Regions from separate parts of the Novacetimonas hansenii genome, predicted to be linked through region 3. Evidence: predicted binding sites of a transcription regulator. Region 3 holds the regulator's gene; each other region holds the start of a gene.
The links. The regulator LexA, encoded in region 3, represses DNA repair genes until DNA is damaged. The targets are predictions, from matches to a motif close to TGTTCTANNTANGTTC.
Positions count from the first base shown of each region.

Region 1 (7,476 bases), 570 kb from region 3:
GGCGATGACTGCGCAACCGGCGTATGTTTCACGCGCGATCCCTCCACCGGTGAAGACGTGTTCTATGGCGAATACCTCGTCAATGCGCAGGGCGAGGACGTGGTGGCCGGGATTCGCACCCCGCAACCGATGTCGCGCGCACGGGCGGAGGAAGGGCAGAATCCGATGGAAACGGTGCTGCCCGATGCCTATGCCGAATTGTTGCGGGTGCGCTCCTTGCTGGAGGGGCATTACCATGACATGCAGGACATCGAATTTACGGTGCAGCGCAACGTGCTGTATCTGTTACAGACGCGCAATGGCAAGCGCACGGCGGCAGCGGCGCTGAAGATTGCCATCGATATGGCGCGTGAAGGGCTGATTTCCAAGGAAGACGCCATCTGCCGCGTGCCAGCGACGTCACTGGATCAGTTACTGCATCCCGCCCTTGATCCCAAGGCGGAGCGTGTGCAGCTTACCCGTGGGCTGCCTGCGTCGCCGGGTGCGGCCTCTGGCGCGGTCGTGTTCACGGCGGAGGAGTGCGAGGCCCGCGCCGCCCGTGGCGAGGATGTCATTCTGGTGCGTGTCGAAACCTCGCCCGAGGACGTGCATGGCATGCACGCCGCGCGTGGTGTGCTGACGGCACGTGGTGGCATGACGTCGCACGCGGCCGTGGTTGCCCGTGGTATGGGGCGCGTATGTGTCGCCGGTGCCGGCAGCGTGCATATCGATTACACCACGATGGTCATGACGATCGACGGCCATTCCATCGCGGAAGGGGAATGGATCACGCTCGATGGCAGCACGGGGGCAGTCTATCTCGGGCGTGTCGCGACCATTCCCCCCATCCTGTCAGATGATTTCAACACGTTGATGGGCTGGGCCGATGCCACCCGGCGCCTTGGTGTGCGTGCAAATGCCGAAACGCCTGATGATGCGAAGACCGCGCGTCGTTTCGGGGCGGAAGGGATCGGGCTGGCCCGCACGGAACACATGTTCTTTGGCCCCGACCGCATCGGTCTTGTGCGCCAGATGATCATCGCGGATGACGAGGCCGTGCGGCAGCGTGCGATCAATGCACTTCTGACGTTCCAGCGCGATGATTTCGTCAGCATCTTCCGCATCATGGCCGGCCTGCCGGTAACAGTGCGCCTGCTTGATCCTCCCCTGCACGAGTTCTTGCCGCACGCGGAGGGGGAAATCGCGGAAGTGGCCACAGCTCTGGGCCGGACGGTTGAGGAAATCCGTGCCCGTTGTGCTTCCCTGGCTGAAGCGAACCCGATGCTGGGTCATCGCGGGTGCCGTCTGGGCCTGACGAACCCGGAGATCTATGCAATGCAGGTCCGTGCCCTCATAGAGGCCGCGTTGCAGGTTTCTGACGAGACGGGCAAGGGCATCGTGCCTGAAATCATGATCCCGCTGGTCGCGACCAAGGCGGAACTGGAGGTCGCGCGACGGGCGGCGGAGGCGGAAATCATCTCCGTGCTGCAAGAACGTGGCGCCTCCCTTGATTACCGTATCGGCACGATGATCGAACTGCCCCGTGCCGCGATCCAGGCAGGCGAAATCGCACATCATGCGGATTTCTTCTCCTTCGGCACCAATGACCTGACACAGACGACCTTTGGCCTGTCGCGTGATGATGCGGGTTCGTTCCTGCCGTTCTATGTCGATCATGGGCTGTTGCCCAAGGACCCGTTTGTGTCCATCGATCGTGATGGTGTGGGGGCCCTGGTGCGTATGGGTGTGGAGCGTGGGCGTGCCACGCATCCGGGCCTGAAGCTGGGGATCTGTGGCGAACATGGGGGAGACCCGGATTCGATCGCGTTCTTTGAGGCGGTCGGGCTGGATTATGTATCGTGCTCGCCCTTCCGTGTGCCGGTGGCCCGTCTTGCCGCGGCGCAGGCGGCACTGGCCCATCGCAAGGAAAATGCGGCAGCGTAAAAGCGCGGAGGCAGGCGGTGCCGTCGTTATGGCGGCGGCACCGCACTGTATAGAGGCATATGAATAGTCAGCCGATTGTCCTGCATCTGGTGTCGGAGGCTACGGGCCAGACACTCGAAGCGGTTGTGCGTGCCTGTGGTGCGCAGTTTCGGGATTCGTCCTTTATCCAGCGCAACTGGAATCTTGTCCGTTCCCAGATACAGGTCGGGCGTGTTCTGGCGGGGATCGCGGCGGAACCTGGCCCCGTCCTTTCCTCTCTTACGACGCCAAGCCTGCGAGAAGCCCTGCGGACGGGATGTCGCAGCATGGGCGTGCAGGTGGAAAATATCCTCGACAGTACGATATATTTTCTGGAACGCGAAACCGGGACACGTGCGGAACGCCATCCCGGCGGTCAGTATGTCATGGATGATGAATACCGACGGCGGATTGACGCGATGCAATATGTCATCGGTCATGATGACGGACAGCGGGTCAAATCCCTCGAAGATGCGGATGTGGTACTGGTGGGGGTTTCGCGAACCTCGAAAACCCCGACCTGTTTTTATCTTGCCAATCGTGGGGTGCGCGCGGCGAATGTTCCGCTGGTGCAGGGGGTGGCGCTTCCCGATGGATTGCTGGAATACAGGGGAACGGTGGTCGGACTGATGATCGACCCGCATACGCTGGTGGAAATCCGTAGGTCGCGTGTGGGGATGATGCTGCCGGGGCGTAAGTTCGCCCGACGCCGGGTGTCAGATGAATCCATGCGCCCATATGTTGACCCGACGCGCGTACAGGAAGAATTGGTCTGGGCGCGGCGGTTATGTGCCCAGCATGGCTGGCCGGTCATTAACGTGACGCATCGTTCGGTGGAAGAAACCGCAGCGGCGATCATCGACATGATGTCGCATCCCCCGTTGCGCCGGATGACAAATCCCGTGGATGCAGAGCGCACAGGCGACATTCCCGGAAATTCCTGAAATCGCGCAGGGTATCTGCAATCATTCCTGATAATGCAGGGATGTATACAGGCGTGTCGTTTTATTCGGGCGGCATTCCTGTTTTCAAAGATCGCGTATTTACAAAAGCATTTACGGGATTCGTCGATGTATCTTTTGAATGAAAGTAATCGACCAGTCGCATTGTTTTATCACGAATATGTGATGATAAGAAGGGCATCCTCCCTGCGATCACGGGTGGCGCGGGTTACGGGCGTAAATGAAGAATTTGAAGTTATTTACTGAAACATAGATAAAACTAGTATCTTTTTTTTCTCTTTCGCACGCTTGGGACGGATGTTATGACGTCCATATGCGGATGACTTTACATACTGATTACGCCTTGCGGACATTATTTTATGTGGGACTGCATACAGACCGCAGGGTCTCGATACGCGAAGTCGCGAATGCATACGGCATTTCTGAAAATCACCTCGTCAAGGTCATACATAAACTTGGGCGTGGTGGCTTCATTCAGACGATGCGTGGACGCGGCGGCGGATTAACACTGGCACGTGCGGCGGATGAAATCCGAATTGGTGATGTTGTTCGCTATACCGAAGAAGATATGAACCTTGTCGCGTGTGAACCCACGACTGTTGATGGCCGTTCCTGCGTTCTGGCGCGACATTGCCGTCTGCGTGGATTACTGGGTCAGGCAATCGACGCGTTCATGATGGTGCTGGACGGGGCCACGCTGGGCAGTTTGCTGACCGATGAGGACTGCGTCGTTCTGCGGCAGATTTTCGCCATTACACAGGTTGTGGATACAGAAAAACCTGATCATATAGCGCAATAGTATTTTATGGCATGTATTTTATTAATGATAACATAAAAAATCATAAATATGAAAATTACAGAACATATTTTATAAATAAAATATATGAATGTGTTTTTTTAAATTTTTATATCAATAACTGTCAGAAGTCGTTTGAAAATTTACAGAATTCAAATCAATGTACAATAAAGGATATTAGAGAATTTTTTTGTTATTCACCTACTGGGATCATAAAAATTTCTTGAGAGTATTTTTCAAATATATTTGAAAATAATCTGCTTATTAAGGATAATGGTAAATAATAAAAAACCCATCACCTGTCGATGGGTTGATTCCAGATCATTTCTTAAATTCAACGTGATTTCAGGTGATTTTTCTAACGTCATACCCACGGCGGCCATGTTCTTGCGATTTGCATAATAGCCCATGGGCAGGCTTTGTGTTATCGGTCGTGTTTCCTTAATGTTCTGGGGGGCGGAACATGGCGCAACGGGCAGGCAGCGCGGATATGCCGCTGCATGGGGGACGGGTGCCCCAATGGCTGGGACAGCGTATGGCCCGTCTTGGCGGTATCATCGCGCAGGCCATCATCCATCATTACGGACGTGATGAATTCCTTCGGCGCCTTGCCCATCCCTTCTGGTTTCAGTCCTTTGGCGCGGTCATCGGCATGGACTGGCATTCCTCTGGCATTACGACAAGTGTGATTGGTGCGCTCAAGCGGGGGCTGGCTCCGGTATCGCATGAACTTGGGCTGCATGTCTGTGGCGGCAGGGGGCGGCATTCGCGCCGTACGCCCGATGAACTGTTGCTGGTGGGTGAACGGACCGGCGGGGATGCCGCTGCGTGGGTACGGGCCAGCCGGCTGGTTGCAAAGGTGGACAGCGCGGCTGTGCAGGACGGGTTTGACCTGTATCTGCATGGCTTTATCGTTACGGATGATGGAAACTGGACCGTCGTGCAACAGGGTATGAACGGCACGCAGCGCCTTGCACGGCGTTATCACTGGCTGTCAGAAGGATTGCGCAGTTTCGTGGAGGCGCCGCATGCCGCCATAGAAGGACGGCGGCAGGGACAGATCGTCAATCTGACGGATCATCGCGCCGCGTCTTCGCGTTTGGGGCAACTCGAACTGCTTGGTAATCTGGGGCCGGATCGCATTGTGGACGAAGTCGCGCGCCTGCGTGGGACGGCAACGCCGGGCACCACGGATATGCCATTCCTGCCTCATCTGCTGATGCCCGCTCATCATGACGTGCGACCGGCCGATGTTGTCCTGCGTCGCCTGCATGGCGCGCTGGCGGCGGCGGCACAATGCGGACCACAGGATTTTGCCGAACTGCTGTTGGTGCCCGGTGTCGGCGCACGCACCGTGCTGTCACTGGCGCAGGTGGCGGAGGTTGTGCATGGCGCGCCCTGCCGTTTTTCGGACCCGGCACGCTTTTCCCTTGCCCATGGGGGGAAAGATCGCGAACCCTATCCTGTGCCGGTTGCAGTTTATGACCGCACGATTTCGGTCATGAAAGCGGCGGTCGCTGCGGCAAGGCTGGGGAACGAAGAGCGTCTTGACGCCATCCGCCGCCTTGACCGGCAGGCCCGGCGCCTTGAACGTCATGCTACCGGCCCGTCGCTGCCGCAATTCATCGCGGGTGAACGTCATCGCTCCCACGCATATGGCGGGCGTTCCGTTTTCGGCCATGAGCCCCCACCGACATTGGCGATGGAGTGCGGAGGATGAACGCCCCTGTCACCGCACGTCGGTGCGCATGGGTGGGCAACAATGCGTTGCTGGCCACCTATCATGACGAGGAATGGGGACAGCCCGTACATGATGGACGCGCCCTGTGGGAGGGGCTGATGCTGGAGGGATTCCAGGCGGGCCTGTCGTGGGTCACGGTCCTGAAACGGCGTGAGGGTTTCCGCCGTGCCTTTGCCGGTTTTGATCCCGTACGTGTCGCGGCGTTCGATGAAGGCGACATCGCCCGCCTGATGGCTGATCCGGGCATCATTCGCGCACGGCGCAAGATCGAGGCCACGATTGGCAATGCCCGTGCCCTGTTGCGTATGCACGAACAGGGCGAGGATTTTGCGACATTCGCATGGAGCATGACACCCGACGGCCCTGTCCATAACCGTACAGGCCAGGTACAGGCGCAATCCCCCCTGTCCCAGGCGATGTCGGCGGCCCTGCGCGCGCGCGGGTTCCGTTTTGTCGGACCGGTTATCGTCTATGCCTGGATGCAGGCGATGGGGATGATCGTGGATCATGACCCCGGATGCATCCATTATCCAGACATGGCGCCGCCCGAATACGCGGCCCGAAGGAATTCGCGCGCCCGGGGATAGTCATCGGACCACTGGATCGGGCCATTGCGGTCAAGGAAAGCGGGGATATCCACGATGATCTGCTCGGCTTGCTCCATGCAGGCAAGGGCCTCCATCCGTCGTGGCGACAGGGTGGTCAGGGCTTGCCCCGCGCCAGACCTGGTGCAGATATTGTGCAAGGTGCGTGCGGTTGCCAATGGATCGCGCGTCAGCGTTTCGAAAGCCCCCAATGCCGCAAGTAATTGCTGACGTTCAGGCAGCGATATATCGGCACGATCCGCCAGCCGATGCAGGCGTTCCACCAGTCGTCCCAGTGAAATCGCCGCAAGTGCCGCATCGACGTAAAGGTTCGCTACCTCCGCAGGGGCGCAGAATGACAGCCGCATGGCAAGGCGTGCGACTTTTTGCAGTTGCAGGTGTTCCCAGACGATCCACTGCCCCTGAAAGGAAGCCCGTGCAAGTGCGAGGCTGCGGACACTGCGGGAAAGTGACGCCACCAGCCGTGCCCCGTCCAGCCGATGGTTCGGCGGGAGGATGACGCGGAACGACAGGACCAGCATACAGCACCCCATCAGGATCGCTACCCATTCGTTCATGAGTGGGATGTCATTGTAATGGATCGGGTTATTGACCTGCAGCATGATTGTGGAAAACACGGAATACCCGAATGCGGCGATCCCCAGACGGGGATTGAACTGCAACCATATGCCCGGCAGCAGGAACAGGCCAAGGCTGAGGCATAACAGGGGATAGCCATCAATCCGGGGCAGTATGAACAGGTGGCACAGCAGCCCCGCCGGCACGCCAAGTGCGGTCCCACTGGCCAGAAGCCCTGATGCCCGTGATGCGGATGGTGCGGTGGACAGCAGGCTGGAGGCTGCGACGACATACAGCATCATCATCGGCCCCCCTGTCCAGTGCAGGACATACCATGCAAGGCCAGCCAGCAGGGTTGTCAGTGCGCCTCGTGCGCCATTGCGCAAGGCCGTTGGCCACTCCATATAAGGCCGCAGGCGCAGGCTGCGGTCATTGCCCCCGCGATGGGCAAGGTCGCACAGCGCATGTTCCAGTCGCGACAGAAGATCACGCGCATCATCAAGGAAAAGCAGTTGCCGGGGGGACGGGCTGTGTTCCGCCTGTTCCAGCAGGGCTTCGCGCGTGTTGGCGATATGCCGGCAGGCAGGCGGGCACCCTTCGGACAGGGGCACATTCTCCATCGTCTGAAGCAACGTGCGCATCAGTTCCGCGATCCGCCCGTCGGCCGGGGGGGCATCCTGTGACGCCGATACGGGAACGGCCCCCAAGGCAATGACGGCATGGGGATGATAGGACGCAACAATGCCCGACAGGCGTGCAAGCCCTGCGCGGATTTCGCGGTGGCGGACGCTGATGTCGTAATTGTCCGTTGCGGCATATTCCACCGCATCGGACAGGCTGGCGATCCGCGCGAGCATGCCTGCGCGCTGTGCA
Region 1 covers NZ_CP062147.1:2,312,339-2,319,814, reverse strand. Annotated here, with positions in the region: gene ppdK (pyruvate, phosphate dikinase) at 1-1,923, shown strand, start outside; gene IFJ82_RS10235 (pyruvate, water dikinase regulatory protein) at 1,983-2,885, shown strand; gene IFJ82_RS10230 (RrF2 family transcriptional regulator) at 3,217-3,702, shown strand; gene IFJ82_RS10225 (DUF763 domain-containing protein) at 4,163-5,419, shown strand; gene IFJ82_RS10220 (DNA-3-methyladenine glycosylase I) at 5,416-6,027, shown strand; gene IFJ82_RS10215 (FUSC family protein) at 5,967-7,476, opposite strand, start outside.
Region 1: the regulator LexA is predicted to act here: its motif matches at 4,134-4,149, upstream of IFJ82_RS10225 (DUF763 domain-containing protein).

Region 2 (7,476 bases), 1.6 Mb from region 3:
GGAGCTGCGGAATTGCAGACGCCAGATGCCAAGGCAAATGTGAAGGCTTTCTTCAACGCTCTGTTCAAGCGCTACGGTGTTCCAACGAGTTGACAACCCAGCTTCATGCTGACATCGGCAATTCTTGGGAAAGAGCAGTGCAGAAGCACCTGAAGTCTGGTTGCCTACTTGAATTGATTGGAGGGCAGCAGTCCACAAATCGTCCCGAATTTTACGCCAGAAAGCAGATCCTTTTAAAGATACGATAAAAGTATCAGCCTAAGACAATAACATGTGCTAAAAAATGAATGCTTGGCGCTTCAATTTACGAGGCCCTACAGACGAAAATGTTGTTTCGCCATTCCTCAATTTTGGGAAGAAGAAGAGATAATTCCAGCCTCTGTCCTTCCAATATTATGGCCAACAAGTTTGAGCATGTATATTCTCGCCATGGCGTTATAGCTGTCAGTTGATTAAACGTATTCAGAGCATTACCCGTCAACTCGGCATCGATCGATTTGTTAATTTTTTCAGTCCACTCTTCCACATGTTTCCAATAGTTCGCCCCTAAGTTGATTGCTGTGACGAGGGACACCCCATGGCTCGTCATTGGCGGTATGCCAAATGCTTCATTCATTCCGATACCGAACCCTGTTCGCGTCGCGGTTAGATAACGTTGAATGGCTACGAAGCCATGTCCAATAAAGTATTCACTGCTGTCACGGAGAGCATCCACTTCAAGACCACCAGACACATCAATATCTGCATTTAGTCTGACCAACTCAAGGTCGAGGAGGCTCAAATGTCTACGAAGCAGAAGAAAATCCCCGTCGGCATAGCTGTCGTCAATTTTTATAATTACCATAATTATTTCATCCCATTACATGAAACCACGAATTTATTTAATATGTAAGTGTCCAATTATGCTAATGAGAAAGTTCTCAGTCAAAATTTAATGCGCGAATACCCATGCTCGTCTGGCAACTATTCACCACAAACGTTAATGCTGCAAACGGCCTCCTTTCGATCGCCCATTTCCAATAGCCGACGTTCCCCCTCCCACACACAACTGTCATTCCAAAGGCCGCGAAGGATCGACACAAACGAGCATGCCATCCGACAAAGGCTTCTGAAGCTGCAAAGCCTTTCTGACAGGCGCATTCATCCACACATCCAGTTCGTCTGGCTGCGTCAGGATCACTGGCATGGCGTTCGGATGGATCGCGCCCACTTCCCTGTTGGCCTCAGTGGTCAGAAATCCGAACAGGTCATCCGTCGTCTCGCCGTCTGCCAGTTTGCGCACGGACGTCCAACGGCACCATATCCCGGCAAAGAAAGCCAGCGGCTTTCCGTCACTGCGGGCAAACCACACAGGCCGTGATTTCCCGTCAGGCAAACTCTCGGGTTCCGAGAACGTCGTCAGCGGCACCAGACAGCGGTGCTCCACCCCTTCCCAGCGCTTCCACCATGTCGAAGTCGGATTGCGGATATTGGTCACACCCCGATCCACTTTATGGCCTTTCAGGTAACCGGGCGGTGTCGGCATACCCCAGCGGGCCATGACCAGTTCACGACCGTTCGTGCCATTCCGCACGATTGGCGCCATCGTGTTCGGGTAAATCTCGGGCAATGGCTGGAGATTCCCCGTGCGATCCTCGAGGACTTTTGCAACGTCCTTGATCGCATGTGGGTTGGAAGTCATGGAATAGAGATTGCACATCGGTCCCGCTCCCTTACGACCACATGCCGCGCAGACGGGCGGCCATGTCGATCCGCACGGACTGCACCGCCTCCTGCCGGGCCTGGTCTTCCGGTTTCACGACAGGCCATGACACGGCTTCGAACAAAGACAGCATATCCCGATCAATGAAGCGTGTCCGCGAGGCATAGACATGCCGGTCGCCCCGACTGTGCTGGCCATGCACATAAAAACGCTGCGGCACCATGATATCGAGACTGTCCTTCGCCCTCGTCATGGCGACATACAGCAGGCGACGTTCCTCCTCGATGTCATCCTGCTCACCGGTGGCCAGATCGGATGGAATGCAGCCATCGACCGCGTTCATCACGAAGACATTCTTCCATTCCTGTCCCTTGGCGGAATGAATGGTCGAGAGGATCAGATAGTCTTCATCCAGCAACGGCACGCCAGCCTGATCGGATGTGGCATCCGGCGGGTCCAGCGTCAGTTCGGTCAGGAACTTCTCTCGTGACGGATAGCCCCCGCCGATCTGCTCCAACTGCACTAGGTCGGCCAGACGGGTGGAGGCGTCCTCATGCAGGCGCTCAAGATGCGGTTCATACCAGTACCGCACGGCTGCGATCTCGCCCGGCCAGCCGACCTGATGGCTCCCGAGCGCTGTCAGCATATTCACGAAACCCGCCCAGGCCTCGCTACTGCGTTGCGGGGTTTTCACATCCTTCAACGCCTCCAACGGATGGGCACTCTCACCCATTGTATCCAGCACGCGCCGGGCCGAGGTTGGCCCCACGCCCGGCAGAAGCTGCAACACCCGAAAGCCCGCAATGCGGTCGCGCGGGTTCTGGGCAAAACGCAATAGCGCCAACACATCTTTCACATGTGCACTGTCGAGAAACTTCAGGCCGCCGAATTTCACGAACGGGATATTGCGCCGGGTCAGTTCCACCTCCAGCGTGCCGCTGTGGTGCGACGCCCGGAACAGCACCGCCTGCTGCTTCATCGGCGTGCCGGCCTCACGCTCTTCCAGCACCCGATCCGCGATATAATTGGCCTGCGCCGTGTCATCCCAGATGGTCACAAGCCTTGGCAGTTCGTCGGACTGTCGTTCGGTCCACAGATCCTTGGTAAACCGCTCTGCCGCCTCGCCAATCACCGCATTGGCGGCATCCAGAATGGGTTTCGTGGAACGATAGTTCCTATCCAGCGTCACCACACGGGCCGGGGGATCGAAGGACGCCGGAAAATCAAGAATGTTGCGCACGGTCGCGGCCCGGAAGGCATAAATGCTCTGGGCATCATCACCGACCACCGTCAGACCGCGCCCGTCCGGCTTCATGCCCAGCAGGATATCCGCCTGTAGCCGGTTGGTGTCCTGATACTCATCGACCAGCACATGATCCCACTTGCTACCGATATCGACCGCCAGAACCGGGTCGCTGACCATCTGCGCCCAGCACAGCAACAGATCGTCGTAATCCAGCACGCCCTGTTCCTGCTTGGCCGTGACATAGCCTGCAAAAAGCTGTTTCAACTGGGCTTCCCAGCCCGCGCACCACGGATAGTGCTTCAGCAACACATCGGAGAGCTGTGCGCCGGAATTCACCACACGGGAATAGATGGCCAGACACGTGCCCTTGCCAGGAAACCGCTTCTCGGTTTTGGAAAATCCCAGATCGTGCCGGATCAGATTCATCAGATCGGCAGAATCCTCGCGGTCATGAATCGAAAAGGCTGGGTCCATGCCGATCTGCTGGGCATACTCCCGCAGCAGCCGCGCACCGATGGAATGAAACGTCCCGGCCCAGGCCAACGCGTCGGCCAGCGGACCGGTCTTGTCGCCGAGCACCGTTTTGCAGATGCGTTCCACCCGGCGCGTCATCTCCACACTGGCACGCCGGGAAAAGGTCAGCAGCAGGATACGACGCGGATCGGCGCCTGAGGCGATCAGATGCGCGACCCGATGGGCCAGTGTGTTCGTCTTGCCCGAACCAGCTCCGGCGATGACCAGCAGCGGGGATGAGGCCGCATCGCCTGCCGAGACTCCGGTCCCGTGTGTGACGGCTTGGCGCTGGGCGTCGTTCAGACGGAACAGATAAGCATCGCTGCCTGAAGCGGGAGAAGGTTCTGGATTCAATTCCTTAGCGCACTTTCATCAACGATACTGAACCAACATCGGACACCACCATGCCGGATACAGAGCGAATTTGCATTGACTTGCGTAGCATGATTGGAACAAATCAGGAACATATAATCATGAAATACTCCTGCACAAGGACCGTCGAGCCGTGACATGACTGCTGAAACCCATAAAAAACCCGGTCTGGAGACGCTACGGGCCACGATCAGTCGGCTTGAAGGTCATAGCGATCGACGCCGCACGGTGCTGCCTTTTGGTGTGCGCGAAATCGACGCCCGTCTGCCCGGTGGCGGTCTGGCGCTGGGTGCCCTGCATGAGGTGGCAGGCGGAGGCAACGACGCCCTTCACAGCGCGGCCGCCGGTCAGTTCTGCGCCGGGATTGCGGCCCGCACGCGCGGCAAGGTGCTCTGGATCGTCACCCGTCAGGACGTATTCGCTCCCTCCCTGAAACAGGTGGGGCTTTCTGCTCGGCGAACCATTTTTGTCGAGGCCAGTTCGGACGTCGATGTACTGGCCTGTTTCGAGGAAGGACTGCGGCATGGCGGCCTTGGGGCCGTGGTCGCCGAGGTCGCCCGTCTGTCCATGACCGCCTCACGCCGTCTGCAACTGGCCGCCGAGACGTCTGGTTCGCTTGGCATCGCGATCCGCCGCTGGCGGCGGCAGACGGATGCGGCGGATTTCGGCCAGCCCACAGCGTCTGTCACCCGCTGGCGAGTGTCCGTCCTGCCTTCCTTACCGTTGCCGGTGCCCGGAGTGGGCCGCCCCCGCTGGCTGCTAGAACTGATCCGTGCCCGTGCGGGCGAATGTGCCGATTTTGAAGTGGAGGCCTGTGATGGCAAGGGTCGTCTCTCTTTACCTGCCACTCTGGCCGACGGATCGGATCAGGAAGCGGCTTGGACCAGACGCGCCCGCGCCTGAAACGCCGTTGGCCCTTGTCGGACGGGAAGGACGGCGACGGGTTGTCTTGTCTGTCGATCTCGCCGCCCGGAAGCTGGGGCTGCGCCCCGGCACGCCGGTCGCCAAGGCTCAGGCACTGTATCCCGATCTGGTGCTGATGGACGCCGATCCCGAGGGCGACCAGCTGGGGCTGGAAAAACTTGCCCTGTGGTTCCAGCACCGGATCACGCCCATCGTGGCCGTCGATACGCCGGATGGGCTGGTTCTGGACACGACCGGGGCGGATCACCTGCATGGTGGCGAACTTCCCATGCTCAAGGATATGGTCCACCGCATGGCGGGAGCCGGTTTTTGCGCTCGGGCCGTAGTCGCGGACACCTGGGGGGCGGCCCACGCACTGGCTCGCTACGGCCGGTTAGCGATTGCTGTTGTCCCGTCAGATAAAACGACCTCTGCTCTGGCCGATCTTCCCCTTGAAGCACTCCGCCTGCCCTCCCCTATCATTGAGGGTCTGGCCACGTTGGGCGTATCCCGCATCGGACCACTGGCCGCCATGCCCCGCGCACCGCTGGCTTTGCGGTTTGGCCCCGACATCGCCCGCAGGCTGGATCAGGCGTTCGGGCGTATTGGTGAAGCTATCGTGCCAGTCCGCCCGGTTGATCCGATCGAGGTCAGCCGGAACTTCGCCGAGCCGATCGGGGCCGCCGAGACCATCGCCAAATATATTGGCAAGCTGGTGCCGCTGCTCTGCCAGGGACTGGACGAACGTGGACAGGGCGTGCGCCGCCTCGACCTGCTGCTGCATCGGGTAGACAGCCGCACCGAGGCGATCCGCGTGGCGACCGCCATGCCGGTACGCGATGTGAAGCGCCTGACCCGCCTGCTGTGCGAGAAAATCGAAACGATCAATCCGGGTTTCGGCATTGAGCGCATGGTACTGATCGCCTCTCTGGCGGAACCCATGGACCGACGGCAGACGGTCTCCTCCCTCATCGCCGAAGAAGAAGCCGATGTGTCCGATCTGATCGACACACTGGCCAACCGTGTCGGCATGCAGGCGCTGTATCGCTTTGCCCCGGTGGAAAGCGATCTCCCCGAACGCTCGTTCTGCCGCGTGCCCGCGCTGGCCCCCGAGGAGACGAAGGACTGGCCCGAGCACTGGCCGCGTCCCCCACGTCTATTGGCACGGCCCGAGCCGGTGCAGGCCATGGCGGAACTGCCGGATCAGCCGCCGCTATTCTTCATCTGGCGGGGTGTGCGACGGAAGGTGAAATGCGCCGATGGGCCGGAACGTGTCTTCGGCGAGTGGTGGAAGAATGACGCCGAACTGACCATCGCCCGGGATTACTTCCGGGTGGAGGACACCAGCGGCGAGCGGTTCTGGCTTTACCGTGCTGGTGACGGTGAGCATGGCGAGACGGGCTCGCAGGGCTGGTTTCTGCACGGGATTTTCGGATGAGCCCCTCGGCACCGCGTTATGCCGAATTGCAGGTGACAACCTATTTCTCGTTCCTGCGCGGGGCGTCTTCTCCGATCGAACTGTTTGCGCAGGCAAAGGCTCTTGGCATCGAGGCACTGGGCATCTGTGACCGCAACTCTCTGGCCGGGATGGTGCAGGCCCATGTCGCGGCAAAAGAGGTCGGGCTCCGGCTTGTCGTGGGATGCCGTCTCGATCTGGCGGATTTTCCGCCTGTGCTGGTCTACCCAATGGACCGGGCTGCCTACGGCCGTCTTTGCCGCCTGCTGAGCCTCGGCAAGGCCCGTGCCGGGAAAGGAAAATGCCGTCTGCTCTGGGAAGATCTGGTGGCCTGGGACGCGGGCCTGATCGTCGTCATGATCCCGGACACGGCGGATGATGCCTGCGCCCTGCATTTGCGCAAGCTGAAAGACGCCTTTGCCGACCGGGCCTATCTGGCGCTCACCCTGCTGCGCCGCCCGAATGACCAGATGCGTCTCTACGAACTGTCGAACCTGGCGCATCAGGCACGTGTACCAACAGTCGTGACCAATGACGTGCTGTTCCATACTCATGGCCGGCGCATCCTGCAGGATGTCGTCACCTGCATCCGGCACAACACCACCATCGACGAGGCCGGGTTCGTCCGGGAGCGGCACGCAGACCGCTATCTCAAGCCACCGCAGGAGATGGCCCGGCTGTTCAGCCGTTACCCCGAAGCGGTCGCCCGCACTATGGAGATCGTGGAGCGCTGCCGTTTCTCGCTCGATGATCTGGCCTATCAGTATCCCGATGAAGTGTCCGTGCCCGGTCAGACGCCCCAGCAGGCGCTGGAAACCCTGACATGGGAGGCCGCAGCCCGCACCTATCCAGAAGGCATTCCGGATGAGGTCTGCCAGAGCCTGAACCACGAACTCAACTTGATCGGACGGATGCAATATGCGCCGTATTTCCTGACCGTGAACAGCATTGTCCGCTATGCACGCAGTCAGGATATTCTCTGCCAGGGTCGTGGCTCGGCTGCCAATTCTGCAGTCTGTTATGTGCTGGGCATCACCGCCATTGATCCGGCCCGCAACTCCCTGCTGTTCGAGCGTTTCGTCTCTGAAGAACGGGGCGAACCGCCGGATATCGATGTGGACTTCGAACACGAACGCCGTGAGCAGGTCATCCAGTGGGTTTATGAGCATTACGGGCGTGACCGGGCAGCCCTGACAGCCGTGGTTATCCGCTATCGCGCCAAGGGGGCCTTACGCGATGTCGGCAAGGTCATGGGCTTGCCGGAAGATCTGATCCGCACACTCT
Region 2 covers NZ_CP062147.1:3,331,956-3,339,431, forward strand. Annotated here, with positions in the region: gene IFJ82_RS14585 (AbiJ-related protein) at 1-93, shown strand, start outside; gene IFJ82_RS14590 (hypothetical protein) at 305-844, opposite strand; gene IFJ82_RS14595 (SOS response-associated peptidase) at 1,052-1,699, opposite strand; gene IFJ82_RS14600 (ATP-dependent helicase) at 1,713-3,815, opposite strand; gene IFJ82_RS14605 (ImuA family protein) at 3,972-4,736, shown strand; gene IFJ82_RS14610 (DNA polymerase Y family protein) at 4,651-6,174, shown strand; gene IFJ82_RS14615 (error-prone DNA polymerase) at 6,171-7,476, shown strand, end outside.
Region 2: the regulator LexA is predicted to act here: its motif matches at 3,912-3,927, upstream of IFJ82_RS14605 (ImuA family protein).

Region 3 (7,476 bases):
TGCCGATATCTCCGCCATGGATGGGTATGCGGTGCGTGCGGCCGACCTGTCGGCGGCGGGTGTCCGGTTGCGCCTGATTGGCGAAAGCCCGGCGGGACATCCCTTTGGCGGTACCGTGGGGGCGGGGGAATGCGTTCGGATCTATACCGGCAGTATCGTGCCGAATGGGGCGGATGCGATCGTGCTGCAGGAAAATGCCTCGCAGCATGATGATATCGTGACCACGGCGCAGGTTGCGGATGTCGGGCTGTATGTGCGCAGGCGGGGGCAGGATTTTGGACGGGGGCGCGAAATCATCCCTGCGGGCCGGTGTCTGGATGCCCGCACCATCGGCCTTGCCGCTGCGGCCAACCATCCATGGGTCAGCGTACATCGTCGCCCACGGGTGGCCATTGTCGCGACGGGGGATGAACTGGTCCTGCCGGGTGAACCGATGGGACCGGGCATGATCGCCAATTCCAATACACTCATGCTGGAGGCCCTGATCCGTGCCGCCGGGGGGGAGCCGGTCATGATGCCGGTCGCCCGTGACCGGATGGAAGACCTTGTCGCGCTGGCACGCATGGTGGAGGGCATGGACATGCTTGTCACGGTCGGCGGGGCCAGCGTGGGGCGCTATGACCTTGTGCAGGAGGCCCTGAAGCGTATCGGCGTGGAGATGGATTTCTGGAAGATCGCCATGCGTCCCGGCAAGCCGCTGATGCATGGCCGTCTGGGTGCGATGCCGGTGATCGGGCTACCGGGTAATCCTGTGGCCGCCTTTGTATGTGGAACATTGTTCGTCGCCCCGGCGTTGCGGCGTCTGATGGGACGGCACGAGGTCGGGCCGGAAATCGCGATGGCGGTCCTTGGTGCGGATGTGGGGGCGAATGACCATCGGGAAAGTTACCAGCGCGCCCGGTTGCACCATGACCAGGAAGGGCGGCTGCGTGCCGTGCCATTCGAACAGCAGGATTCCGCAATGTTGCAGGTGCTGTGTGACAGTCAGGCGCTGGTGATACGTGATGCCAAGGCCCCGCCTGCCAGCAAGGGAGAGGCCTGTCAGATCATCCGTCTTGATATTTGCTGACAGAATATTCCTGGATAGGGGGAGTTGACCTGAGAGTAGGAACTAACATAGAACGAAGAATAAGTTTTCTGGTTTTGTTCCTTTCCGGCGGGAGATATCCTTCATGCTGACGCGTAAACAACATGAACTCCTGCTTTATATCGACAGGCACCTGAAGCAGACCGGTTTTTCGCCGTCTTTTGACGAGATGAAAGACGCACTCGGCCTGAGGTCGAAATCCGGTATCCACCGCCTGATTTCCGCACTGGAAGAGCGTGGGTTCGTGCGGCGCAAACATCATCGCGCCCGCGCGTTGGAGGTGGTCCAGATCCCGCAGATCGAGGCGGCCGAACCGGCCAGCGCGCGTGGTGTCGACATGTTTTCCCCCACCGTCATCAAGGGAGACTTTACCCCTGCCCTTCCGGCCGTGCAGGTTGCGGATACGGCCAACGCGGTTCAGGTGCCATTCCTGGGGCGTATTGCCGCAGGCCACGCGATTGAGGCGATCAGCGATGCATCGCGCCTGATCGACGTGCCGGCGGGCCTGATCGGGGTGGGGACCTATTACGCGTTGGAAGTCTGTGGCGATTCGATGATCGAAGCGGGAATACTTGACGGTGATACCGTGATCGTGCGGCAGGACCGACAGGCGGAAAACGGGGAAATTGTTGTCGCCCTGATCGAGGGACAGGAGGTGACGCTCAAGCGGCTGCGTCGCAAGGGCAGCACGATCGCCCTGGAACCAGCAAATGCGCGTTACGAGACGCGCATCATGCCAGCCGACAAGGTTGCCATACAGGGCAGCATTGCGGGGCTGATCCGGCGTTATTAAGGATCGGTTTTACCGGGGCGCAGTGTCTCCCATCGTGGCACGCGATGGGCAAGCTGCGCGACGGCCTCGGCATTTACATCTGCCAGCAGCGGGAAATCTGCAAGGATGCGGACTTTGCCATGCCGTTCGATGGCACTGCGGGCATAGGGATTGTCCGGTCCGTTCAGGATGATGCCAAGTACGGGAATATTGCGCTGATGCAGCATGGCAAGGCTGAGCAGGGTGTGATTGATCGTACCCAGGCTGCTGCGTGCCACAAGCACTACTGGCAGGCCAAGGCGCTCCATCAGGTCAAGCATCAGGAAGTCCGTACTGATCGGCACCATGACACCCCCTGCCCCTTCCACGATCATAGGGCGGCTGTCGGGATTATGGGGCAGGATAATCCGGTCAGGATCTATTACCTTCCCTTCGCAGGCGGCGGCATCCTCAGGGGAAAGCGGGGCCGCGTAAATTCCGGCGGGCTGATGCAGCCGTGCGGATGAGAGTTGCGCCAATGTCGCCACGCTCAGGGTATCGGCGGGTTCATCGGCAATGCCGCTTTGCAACGGTTTCCAGTAGGATGCATCCCATGCCCGCGCCAGAACGGCGCAGGTGAGTGTCTTTCCCACACCTGTATCTGTGCCCGTAACAAACACGCCGCAATTCTGGGTGCGCCGGAATGTTCCATATGCAATATTGTAATTTACGCTGAAGGTGGCATCCCTGTCGGCCTGCTTCAGGACACGGCGCAGGCCACCTGGCAGCACTTGTGCGGTGGTGGGAACATCCGCCCCGATGGCACGCAGTTCACGTAAGAAGCTAAGCGCCGACTGTGGAACCTCTATGATTGTTTCATGAGTCCATGATCCCTTTCCTGTCCGTGGCCATTCCTGTTCAAGCATCGCAAGGTCAGGATAAACCGGCATCGGACATGGCAGGCCCAGTGTGGCGTAATATCCCCGCCATTGTGTAAAGCTGTCGCGACACAGGGTTGAGAACGCCATCACGCCTCCTGGCGACAGCAGGGCGGCCAGCCGTCGCAGGGTCTCGTGTCGTGCGCTGAACCACTGCATCGCCATGCTGGAACAGATGAGATCGAACGGTCCCGTCAGGTCAGGCTGTTCGGCATCCATGACATGGCAGGACAAAGCCGGATCATCAAGAAACTTGGCCTGCGTCTGATGCAACATGCCTGGTGCGATATCCGTGGCCACGATCTGTGCCGCAGGAAACAGCCGACGCAGATGTTGTGTCAGGAACCCGGTTCCGCACCCTATTTCAAGGATACGTTGTGGTCCCGGTGTGGGGCAGGTCTGCGCGATCCGTTGTGCCAGTTGGCGTGCGGCAATGCGCTGGATACGTGCCACGGCGTCATAACCGGAGGCAGCGCCAAAGCTGCGGGCGATAAGCTGCTTATGCAAGGAGGTCACGGCGTCATACGTTTCATCATGTGGTCGATGGCCTGCAGGCAGGCATCAGGATGCGTCAGGGGCAGCAGGTGTCCGCCATCGTGCCATTCAATGGTGGTTGCAGGCGCAAAGGAACCCTGCGTCAGGGGCGGCGGTGCAATGGGATCACCTGTGCCAGCGATACAGGATACGGGACAATGGGCCATGCGCATATCCTGCCGTGCATCAAGCGTCAGTAGCTGGTGCAGTCCATCATGCAGGCGTTGGGGATGCGACGGCCCGGGCAATGGCAGATCGGTTCCGGCTTTCTGCCGGAAATCACGTACCGTGTCATCCGGGGCGGTTGCAAGCTTTCGCGCCATTCGGGTCAGCAGGCGTGGCGGAACACCATAGGGAAAATCATCGGACGCGGTAAAACGGGCAAAACCGTTGATCAGTACCATCCCGCGGCAATATTGCGGCATTGTAGAGAGAAGCCATAACGCCCCAAGCGAATGGCCGATCGCGATGAATGGCCTTTGTGGCGTTTCAGTCTGCGCGACGGAAGAAAAATAACCGAAATCAAGCATCTGGCATGTATGGTTCGGGCGTGCCGCCCGGATCTGGTCCCAGATTTCCGGTCCGAAGGCCCATCCATGCACAAAGACCAGAGGCAGGTCAGTCGCGGGCATGTCGCGTCTCCTGTGCGGCGGTCCTGATGGCTGCGATCAATGTTGCAATCATCGCATCATCATGGGCGGCGCTCAGGGCAAGTCGGATACGGCTGCCGTTCGGCGGGACCGAGGGGGGGCGGATGGGAATGCCCAGAATCCCTTCACGCGCCAGAATGGCGGCAAAATCCATGGTACGGGGTGTATCCCCGATTTCGATGGGAATGATCTGGGTGTTCGATGCACCGGTGGACAGGCCGCATTCATGGATCGCCTGCCGGACGGTCCGGGCATTCTCCTGCAGGCGCCGTCGCTGTGTCTCCATCAACGGCACGAGTTCCAGCGCCGCGTCAATCGCCCCAAGGTTCGCAGGGGGCAGCGCGGTGGTATAGACAAAGCCGGAGCAGCAGTTGGACAGCCATTCGCACAGTGCGCGTGATCCCGCGACATAGGCCCCGAAACTGCCCATAGCCTTGCTGAAGGTGCCCATCACCAGATCGACCCCATGTGCATGGGCCGCTTGTGAACCCGCCTCTTGTGAAGCAGCATCATGCGTCAGGCCCGACAGCCCCCGCCCCTGTGGCCCAAGCACGCCCGTCGCGTGGGCTTCGTCCAGGTATAAGAAAGCATCATACGCGTCGGCCAGCGCACGCAACGCCAGTATGTCAACACGGTCCCCATCCATGCTGAAGACGCTTTCGGTGACGATGAAGCGCATGCCCGGCCGGTCACGGTGGGTTTCCAGAAGTGTCGAGAGATGATCAAGGTCGTTATGACGAAAACGGATCTGGCGGATGCATGCGGCCTGGCAGCCATGATGCAGGCTGGCGTGGTTCAGGCGGTCGGTAAAAACCAGCGGTGCCTCGCCCATCCGGGCTGTGGCAAGGCGGCATAAGGCCGGTAGGACGGATGCATTCGCCTGCCAGCCGGATGCGAACAGCAGGGCCGCCTGTGTCTGCTTGAAATCCGCCAGCCGCGCTTCGACCTGCCGATGGGCGGGGGTTGTGCCGCTGACCAGGCGCGATGCACCGCTGCCGCTGCCCCATCTATGCCCCCACTCGCAGGCGCGCTCGATGAGGAGTGGATGATGCGCAAGGCCAAGATAGTCGTTGGAGGAAAAGTCCAGCAACATCTGTCCGTCGCGCATGATCGTCACGGCGTCGCGGTGGGTAATGGTCGCCGGCGTCCTGCGTATGCCGTCCTGTTCCAACGTATTCAGCGCCGTCTGGAAAAAAATATCAAAACGCGTCATGAAACGTCCTCTCCTGCCGATGGCTGCTGCATCGGCCAATCATGCCTGTCCCAATATCACGGAGAACCCGCATGCGTGGACCCCAATGGCTGGATGACGGCATGCCGCACATCTGGCTGCCCTATACACAGATGAAGACGGTCCTGCCTCCCCTTCCTGCGGTCAGCACGTCAGGCTGTGATATTCATCTGGCGGATGGACGTATCCTGACCGATGGCATCGCATCATGGTGGACGGCCTGTCATGGGTATAACCATCCCCACATCCGCGCGGCTGTCAGTGCGCAACTGTCACGTATGCCCCATGTCATGTTCGGTGGTCTGGTGCATGAACCTGCGCTGATGCTTGCGGCACGGCTGGCGGAAATGTTGCCAGGGGATCTGGAGCGGGTATTTTTTACCGATTCAGGTTCCGTCGCGGTAGAGGTCGCCATCAAGATTGCGATCCAGTACTGGATCAATCGTGGCGTTGCGCGTCGCAATCGGCTGGTGGCGTTCAAGGGAGGGTATCATGGTGATACACTGGCCACCATGGCAGTCTGCGATCCCGAAGAGGGGATGCATGCGCTGTTCAGCGGTGTCCTGCCACAGCATTATATCGTGGATCTGCCCCATGACGATGCCACGTTCGCAGCACTTGAGACACTCTTGTCCGAATCGGGCGATGAGATTGCTGCGATTCTGGTGGAACCCCTCGTGCAGGGAGCCGGCGGGATGCTGTTCCATGGGCCGGAGGTGCTGCGACGGCTGCGTCTTTTGGCGGACAGGTACAATATCCTGTTAGTGTTCGACGAAATTTTTACCGGATTTGGCCGTACCGGTACCATGTTCGCCTGCGAACAGGCCGATGTCGTGCCAGATATCATAACCTTGTCAAAGGCCCTGACGGCAGGAACCATGCCGCTGGCGGCAACAGTGACGCGTGCCCATGTGTTCGAAGCCTTCCTGTCGGATAATCCGTTACATGCGCTGATGCATGGTCCGACATTCATGGCCAATCCCCTTGCCTGTGCCTGCGCGAATGCGTCACTTGACCTGTTCAGGACGGAACCCCGCCTGCAACAGGTCGCGCGCATCAGTGAACAGATGACGCACGAATTGGAGGCGTGTCGCGGCCTGCCAAATGTGCGCGATGTGCGTGTCCTTGGCGGTGTGGGAGTTGTGGAACTGGCGACGATCGCGGATATGAACCGGCTGAAAGCCGCCCTGATCGCGTTGGGGGTATGGGTGCGCCCATTCCGCACCATCATTTACCTGACACCGGCCTTTGTCATGCGTCCCGACGAACTGTCACGTCTGACCTCGGCCATCGTGCGCGTCATACGTGATGGCGCGGCAGGCTAGAAACGGTGGGGATCATATTTTTATAAAAAGGCGACAGCCTGTGATGCTCCTGAGATAAAGAATCGCAGGGACTTTTTTTGATGTGCCGTATGTTGCCTGCGCGGCGGGTATCCCTGCGGACATGGGCAGCATACCTGCCTGATCTGCACTAGGTCAGGCCTGCCGTATCTGGTATGAGTGTGCCATGACGTTTTTTCAACATCGTTCCTGGCGTGTGACGAACCATGACAGCAAGCGACAGATCGTGCTGAAAATCCTGTCTGATGGAAAAGCCCGGTCGGTCAAGGAAATAGGTGATATGTTTCCCGAAATGGGCACATATCATGCGCGTCTTGCGCTTCAGGCGCTGCGCAATCAGGGATTGGTCAGCGTTGATGACGACCCGACATCAGGACGGCGGCGCAAGGTATGGAAACTTGTCACCCCGGGCCATCCTGATGGCGAGGCACCGCAATAATATCTTGCCCCATGTGAGCGCACTGCCGTCACATGGGGCAAGCAATGCATTATTCAGGAATTGGTGGAAGCAAGTTCTTCGGTGTTCGTGGCCGAAGCCGTAGTGCTGCTGCGGGTACGGGTGCGGCTTTTTTCGACGGACTTTGGTTCTGGCTTGATCGTTTCCGCGACGGATTCGTTATTTTCTTCCTCGTCGCTCTCACTATCGGCTTCTGTCGTATTCTGTATCGGTGTGTGGGGCTGGCGCTGCTGCCGGGTGGCCTGACGCTCCTGACGTTCCTGCTGGCTCTGTTGTGCGGCCTGCGTCATGGCATTGAGAATACGGAAATAATGTTCCGCATGCTGGAAATAGGCTTCTGCCATCACACGGTCGCCCGCGCCGCTGGCATCGCGACCAAGCTGAAGATATTTTTCAAAAAGCTGCTGTGCTGTACCCCGCACGCGAAGATCAGGCCCGTTACTGTCAAAGACATGGTTACGGTTCAGGGGAATCTGTCCGTTATT
Region 3 covers NZ_CP062147.1:1,743,474-1,750,949, forward strand. Annotated here, with positions in the region: gene IFJ82_RS07725 (molybdopterin molybdotransferase MoeA) at 1-1,069, shown strand, start outside; gene lexA (transcriptional repressor LexA) at 1,173-1,880, shown strand; gene bioD (dethiobiotin synthase) at 1,877-3,292, opposite strand; gene IFJ82_RS07740 (alpha/beta fold hydrolase) at 3,289-3,942, opposite strand; gene IFJ82_RS07745 (aminotransferase class I/II-fold pyridoxal phosphate-dependent enzyme) at 3,929-5,173, opposite strand; gene IFJ82_RS07750 (adenosylmethionine--8-amino-7-oxononanoate transaminase) at 5,245-6,516, shown strand; gene IFJ82_RS07755 (helix-turn-helix domain-containing protein) at 6,701-6,973, shown strand; gene IFJ82_RS07760 (DUF4167 domain-containing protein) at 7,027-7,476, opposite strand, start outside.